Regions from separate parts of the Exiguobacterium sp. s152 genome, predicted to be linked through region 2. Evidence: a T-box and tRNA genes for the amino acid it is inferred to sense, from the RefSeq annotation. Region 2 holds a T-box; the other holds one or more tRNA genes.
The links. The T-box of region 2 lies ahead of argS (arginine--tRNA ligase). A T-box ahead of a tRNA ligase gene usually reads a tRNA of that ligase, here a tRNA-Arg.

Region 1: it has a tRNA-Arg gene. The T-box ahead of argS (arginine--tRNA ligase) is inferred to sense a tRNA for this amino acid. The anticodon was not compared.

What each region holds. Positions count from the first base shown of each region.
Region 1 covers NZ_JACSLX010000001.1:507,013-510,433, reverse strand. Annotated here, with positions in the region: gene KNP72_RS02595 (MerR family transcriptional regulator) at 40-735, shown strand; gene clpP (ATP-dependent Clp endopeptidase proteolytic subunit ClpP) at 778-1,353, opposite strand; tRNA gene KNP72_RS02585 (tRNA-Arg) at 1,505-1,577, opposite strand; gene KNP72_RS02580 (RNA polymerase factor sigma-54) at 1,701-2,843, shown strand; gene KNP72_RS02575 (glutaredoxin family protein) at 2,845-3,102, shown strand; gene KNP72_RS02570 (sugar-binding transcriptional regulator) at 3,212-3,421, shown strand, end outside.
Region 2 covers NZ_JACSLX010000004.1:18,425-21,845, forward strand. Annotated here, with positions in the region: gene argS (arginine--tRNA ligase) at 1-1,359, opposite strand, end outside; T-box leader at 1,412-1,624, opposite strand; gene KNP72_RS08520 (GGDEF domain-containing protein) at 1,779-3,421, shown strand, end outside.

The sequences.
Region 1 (3,421 bases), on a different contig from region 2:
ACGGCCGGCTTTATGATAAACGAGAAGGGGGGAACGCCAATGATTCAAATCGGAAAAGTGGTCCATCTAACGGGGTTGTCCACTAAAGCAATCAAATGGTATGAAGCAAAAGGACTTGTCCAACCGACTCGTTTAGAGAATCAGTATCGGTTATACGGGATGGAAGAAATAAGGCGCCTGAACGAAATCAAGTTACTACGTCAAATGGGCATCTCGCTCGAACAAATTCAAGCGGCAGAAAGTGTGAGCGGGTTACTCGACAGCAGACTTGATGAGGTTCAACGTGAGATCGAGGCGTTGCGACAAGTCGAGCAACAAATTAAATGGATGCAAACAGGGGGAGATTCAATGAAAGTACGTTATGAGAAGTGGGACCAACCGAAAATCGTAAACGGCTATGTATCCGAACTCACCAAAATCCCATTCGTTTGGGAAAAACTGCAACCAGAGCTGACAACAGACGAATCATATGGCATCTGTTTAGCGAAAGAAGAAGCCTATTTAGCAGGGATGACTAATCCTGTGACAGGTAAAGACGGAAGACAGGTTGAACTGTCGGCAGGACGGTATCTTGTCGCCACGGTCGAAGGGGGAATTCCAGCTATCCCTACGACATATAATCAACTTCTAGCATTGCCGGATGTAACGTTGCGAGATGCACTCGATTTTGAGCGCTATATTCATGGACAAGACGGAGCCGACGACTTGATTGAAATTTGGTTGCCCGTCCAATAACAAAGAAGTGCCTTTCCCGAAGTCGGGAAAGGCACTTTTGGATTAACGCGTCATGACTTTGTCGATGAGACCGTAGTCTTTCGCTTGTTCAGCTGACATGAAGTAGTCGCGCTCTGTGTCGCGCTCGATGACTTCAAGCGGCTGGCCTGTGTTATCAGCCATGATTTGGTTCAATTTCTCACGCATCTTGATGATGCGCTCGGCATGGATTTTGATATCCGATGCTTGACCTTGCGTACCGCCGAGCGGTTGGTGAATCATGATCTCCGCGTTTGGAAGCGCGAAGCGTTTGCCTTGTTCACCGGCTTGGAGCAAGAAGGCACCCATCGATGCGGCCATTCCGATACAAATCGTCGACACGTTCGGCTTGATGAAGTTCATCGTGTCATAAATCGCCATTCCGGAAGTGATCGAACCACCCGGGCTGTTGATGTAAAGTGAGATGTCCTTATCTGGGTCCTCGGCTGCAAGGAAGAGAAGCTGGGCGACAATCGAGTTGGCGACGTTGTCGTCGATTGCACTTCCGAGCAAGATGATGCGGTCCTTGAGCAAGCGTGAGTAAATATCGTACGCGCGTTCCCCGCGACCTGTTTGTTCGATAACTGTTGGAATTAACATTGAATCTGCCTCCTTTATGTAGGTTGTAAACATATCATACCGCTATAGTCAATGTTGGTCAAACGATAGTCATCGTTTTTGACCTATTCCACGGTTTGACGATTCTAAAACGACAAAAGAGGCCAGGCATATGCCTGACCTCTTGCTGTGATACACCCGGAGAGATTCGAACTCCCGACACCTGGCACCGGAAACCAGTGCTCTATCCCCTGAGCTACGGGTGCATGTTCTCTGACACGATTTATTATACATTTGTTTTTTTAAAAAAGCAATCCTGTTCGGCTCACTTTTTTTTGAGCGCGATTTCCCGCTGTTCGATACAATAGGAAGCGAGAGGGGTGTGACCGATGCAACGGCAAGAACAACAACAACTTCAAACACAACAGCTGACCCAGGACATGGTTCGGCGGCTGCCGATTCTCGAGGCGGACCGGACCGCGATCGCCTTTCAGCTCGGCCGATTGGCTCGACGCAATCCATGCATCGCCACGGGGAGCGGTGCGGTCGAATGGGTGGCCGATACGGCTAGTGGGTTCGAGGAGCGATTGTTCGAGCAAATCGAGGAAGGGAGCGGGACCGAGTCCCAGCGTTCGCTCCAGAAACGGCTCGTCCTCGCGCTCGACCATCGCGGTCTACTACCGGAGAGCGACTTCGTGCTCGCCCATCGTTTCGAGGTCGATGTGGCGGACATTGAGGCGGCGCGCCAGGCGCTCTTGTTTCTAGAACCGACAGGGATCGGGGCAAAGAATGAGCACGACTGCCAATATCGGCATGCGATTGAACATGACGATCCACTCGTCTTGGACGTGTTCGAGGCGCTCGACGCGCACCTTGACGACATCCCGGGACGACTCGACATCTCGGATGCCGAGTACGAACGGGTGACGCGTATCGTAGCGACACTCCCGAAGACGCCATTATTATATGAAGGAACCGAACACGTCGTTCCGGAACTTGAAGTCGTCCGTCGTGACGGTGAGCTCGTGACGACATGGTTCAGCCCGACGCTCGATGCGGCTCGGGTCGGGGACGATCGCGAGGCAAAATGGTGGCATGAGACGCTCGAGATGCGGAACGCGACGCTTCGATTGGTATGGGCCGTCATCGCCGAACGCCAACGCGATTGGTTGGACGGGAAGCTCATCTTGCACCCGTTGACGCGAAAAGAAGTCGCCGAACAAATCGGCAAGCACGAGTCGACCGTCGGCCGGGCGATTCAAGGCAAGTACGTGACGACCGAAGGCGGCGTGATGGCGTGGCGTCACTTTTTCGTCCGGGCGACGCATGGGCAATCGCCGTTCATGGTGAAGAAGGCACTCGCCAAACTGATTCAACAAGAGACGTCGCCGCTGAGCGATGCCGCACTCATGCGCGAGCTGGCAAGGCTCGGCTATACGGTGACACGACGGACCGTGGCGAACTATCGGGAGGCGCTCGGTTTTGGAAACTCGCGAGAGCGGGAACGACAACTATGGAAAGGAGGGGACTGACATGGTCCTGACGTTATACCGCCGTGCTAACTGTTCGCTCTGCGAGGAGGCGCTCGTCATGCTCGAATGGCTCATGGAAGACTATCCGTTCGAGCTCGAGCAGATCGACATCACCGGCAACGAAGAACTTGAAGCGAAGTACTTGTTTGAGATCCCTGTCGTCTTACACGAGGGGCGTGTCATTAGTCAAGGTCGATACGATGACAGTAAAGTTGAAGATTTTGTTAAGTATACGCTTACATCGAAAAAAAACGTTTGAAGGGGTTGCAAGACGGAAAGGTGATTGATAAGATGAAGTCGTAGCGGTGGGACGCAAATATAAAAGTGGGACAAAAATTGTCCATGCTTTAAGTCGAGGGGGAATGAGTATGATCCAGCAGCTGATTCAAGTTCAGAAGCAAATCGTTCCCGACATGCTCGATACGCTCCGACATCGTTACGATATCTTACATTATGTCCGTTTGATGCAGCCGATCGGCCGCAGGACATTGGCCACAAGCCTCGGGCTGACGGAACGAATCCTAAGACGAGAAGTCGACTTCTTGAAAGACCAAGGTCTATTGATGGTCGCTACTCAA
Region 2 (3,421 bases):
GTTCGTGTACTGCACGTACGGGCCCGTCTCGCCTTCGAATTTGAGCATGCTATCGAGGTCGAACTCGATGTTGTTGATGCGTTCATTCTTCAAATCGTGGAAGATGACCGCGCCGACACCGACCATGCGTGCCACGTCGTCCGCGTTCGCAAGTTCCGGATTCTTCTGAGCGATGTTCGCTTGTGCTTTCTCGATTGCTTCTTTGAGCACTTCCTCGAGCAAGACGATGCGACCTTTACGTGTCGACATCTTTTTCCCTTCTTGCAAAATCAAGCCGAACGGCACGTGGTGCATACCGTCGACGAAGTCGTAGCCGAGTTTACGAAGAACCGAGAACAGCTGCTTGAAGTGAAGCGCCTGCTCACCGCCGACGACGTAGTTCGCCTGGACGAAGTTGTACGTCTCATGACGATAGACGGCAGCTGCCAAGTCGCGTGTCGCATAAAGCGTCGCGCCGTCTTTCTTTTTAATCAAGCATGGTGGCAAGTTCTCGTCCTCGAGTGAGACGACCATCGCCCCTTCACTTTCGACGAGAAGGTTTTTCTCTTCGAGCATGGCGACGACGCGATCCATCTTGTCGTTATAGAACGCTTCCCCGTTAAAGCTGTCGAATTCGACACCAAGGAGGTCATATACTTTTTGGAACTCTTTGAGTGATTCTTCGCGGAACCACGTCCAAAGCTCAGTCGCTTCCTCGTTGGCGTCTTCGAGTTTCTTGAACCACGCACGGCCTTCGTCTTCAAGTTCCGGTTGTGTCTTCGCTTCTTCGTGGAAATGGACGTAAAGCTTCAAGAGCTCAGCAATCGGATGTGCCCGGACCGCTTCCTCGTCGCCCCATTTTTTATAGGCGACCATCAGTTTACCGAACTGTGTGCCCCAATCTCCGAGGTGGTTGATGCCGACGACGTCATAACCGTTTTTACGGGCGATTTGGTTGATGGCATTCCCGATCACCGTTGAACGAAGGTGTCCCATCGAGAACGGTTTGGCGATGTTCGGTGACGAGAAATCGGTGACGATTGTCTCGTTGCGTGTCGCATGCGTCGCATAGTCCGCTTGTTCATCGAGCACCGTGTTGATGATTTCTTGTGAGACGACGTCACGGCTCAAGAAGACGTTCACATACGGGCCGGCCGCCTCGACTTTCGTGAACAACTCATCGTTCAAGTCGTTTGCGATATCCGTCGCGATCATGACCGGTGCTTTACGATAGGCTTTCGCAAGTTGGAAACACGGGAAAGCAAGGTCCCCGTGTGCCTCATGTTTCGGTTTTTCAATCAATGCTTCAATCTGGTCGAGCGTCAACTCGTCCCCGATGACACGGGACAAGGCTTCCGCATATTTGCGTTCATAACTCATTCTAATTCCTCCTTATCATTTGTTCATAAAAAAAACGCCCTTTGCACAGATGCAAAGAGACGGGATGGCCCGCGGTACCACTCTTCTTGCCTGCTTGACGCAGACCGCTTTATCGGTGATAACGGGGGTCCCCCGGCTACGCCTACTCAAGTTCGGATAGCATCTCAAAAGTGCGTTTCGCGATGTTTGTCAGCCTAGGCTCTCACCAATCCCTAGGTCGCTTTGTTGACGGAACGATCGTTACTCTCTTTTTCATCGACTTTCGTCTATGTGGTTGAAAAGCAATTTCATTATAGAGGATATTTCATATAGACTCAATGCTAGAATTCCGCCATTATGGTGGATAGGCAGGACTCGGGCGTGATTGTGCCGAATCTTCTACCATACATAATTGAATTTTTCCCACATAGGAGGGAACCATGAACCATTTCCGCAAGATGTCCGTCCTCGGTTGGAGTATTTGGAGTATGCTATTCAGTTTGACCCTCATCTTGTTCGCTACAGGCGTATTAAACATGCCGGCCATCGAGCCGTTACCGTTCATCTTGATTGCGTTGCTCGTCATTACTTTTCAAATGGACTCCATTGAACGGAAAGGCGTCTACTTTACCTTTTCAGAAAGTATCGTCTTAATTATTTTTTTATTCTTTGATTTTGAGACAGCGCTGTTCGTCAATCAGATTGGACTACTCGTCTTCCAGTTCGTCAACTTGAAACCGCGCGTCGCGCTTCGACGGTTCCGTTTTACGTATCCGTGGAACGCCATCACGTCGTTTTTGGAAATCGCCATCCCGGCCAGCGTCTACTTGGCACTCGGTGGTGTGACCGGTCTCGGTTTTTATTCCCAAGATTCGTTTCTGCCGCTTGCCGGCTTGATTGTGGCCATCATCTTAAACACGGTCGTACAAAAGTATCAAGTCGGTTGGTGGTTCCGTGTCGATATCCCGGTCCGCGACTTTCTAAACATCGCGTTTTACACGTATATCGTCAGTCTCGTCTTCATTTTAGCAGCCTCGCTCTTCCGTGAGACGAACTTGCTTGTCGTCAGCAGTATCGCCGCCGCACTCACCTTCTTTATTAAGCGGCTCATCATCCAGAAAGGTCGGCAAGACGCCTTCAAATCGTTGATTGAACAATATGATGAGGCAAAAGAAGCCGTGTCGTTGTCACAAAGCGAGGCGCAAGCGATTGAGGTGTTCCTCAGTCAATGTGAACGACTCAACGAGTACGACGAAGGGTTCGTCGAGTTCAAACTGTTCGATCGCACACTTTACTTTGATTTAAAGACGCGCCAGCCGATCGATCGCCACGTCGTCTTTGATTTACTCGATGCAACCTATCCGAACGAAGCCTCGGTCGAGTATGAGATGCGCTTTGAATGGGACGCCCCGTTATCGAACGAGTTCGATGAAGACTATCATAGCTTCATCTCGGTCCGTTCCGAGGAAATCGAAGGCATCCGCACGTGGCTCGTCATGACCGGCGAGCACGTCTATGGCTATCCGCCCATCATTCAACGTGAGATTGTCAAACTGCTCAAATCGTTCAATCGAACGATCAGTCGTTGTCATGAACGCGACCGCCTCTATACCGAGAGCCGGACGGACAGCTTGACGTTGCTTGCCAATGCACGGGCTTTTTATGAATACGGGATTCAACAAATCTCGGACGGCTCGATGTACCCGATTTCCGTCGCAATGCTCGATATCGACTTCTTCAAAAAAATCAACGACACGCACGGTCATCAAGTCGGAGACAGCGTGCTCCAAGAGTTTGGTCGCCGCATCCGCCAAGTGCTCCGCACCGATGATTTCGCAGCCCGTTATGGCGGCGAGGAGTTCATCTTGCTTTTGAACCGATGCGATGTCGAAGCCGCCGTCGAGATTGCCGAGCGCATCCGTCAACAAATCGAAACCAAACCATTCCACGTTGACGGAATCGATATCCCAGTGACCGCCTCAATCGGCGTCGATACGATTCAAGCGTTCGGTGACAAACGACTAGACGATACGATTCGCAACGCCGACCGAGCGCTTTACGTCGGCGGGAAGTACGCAGGACG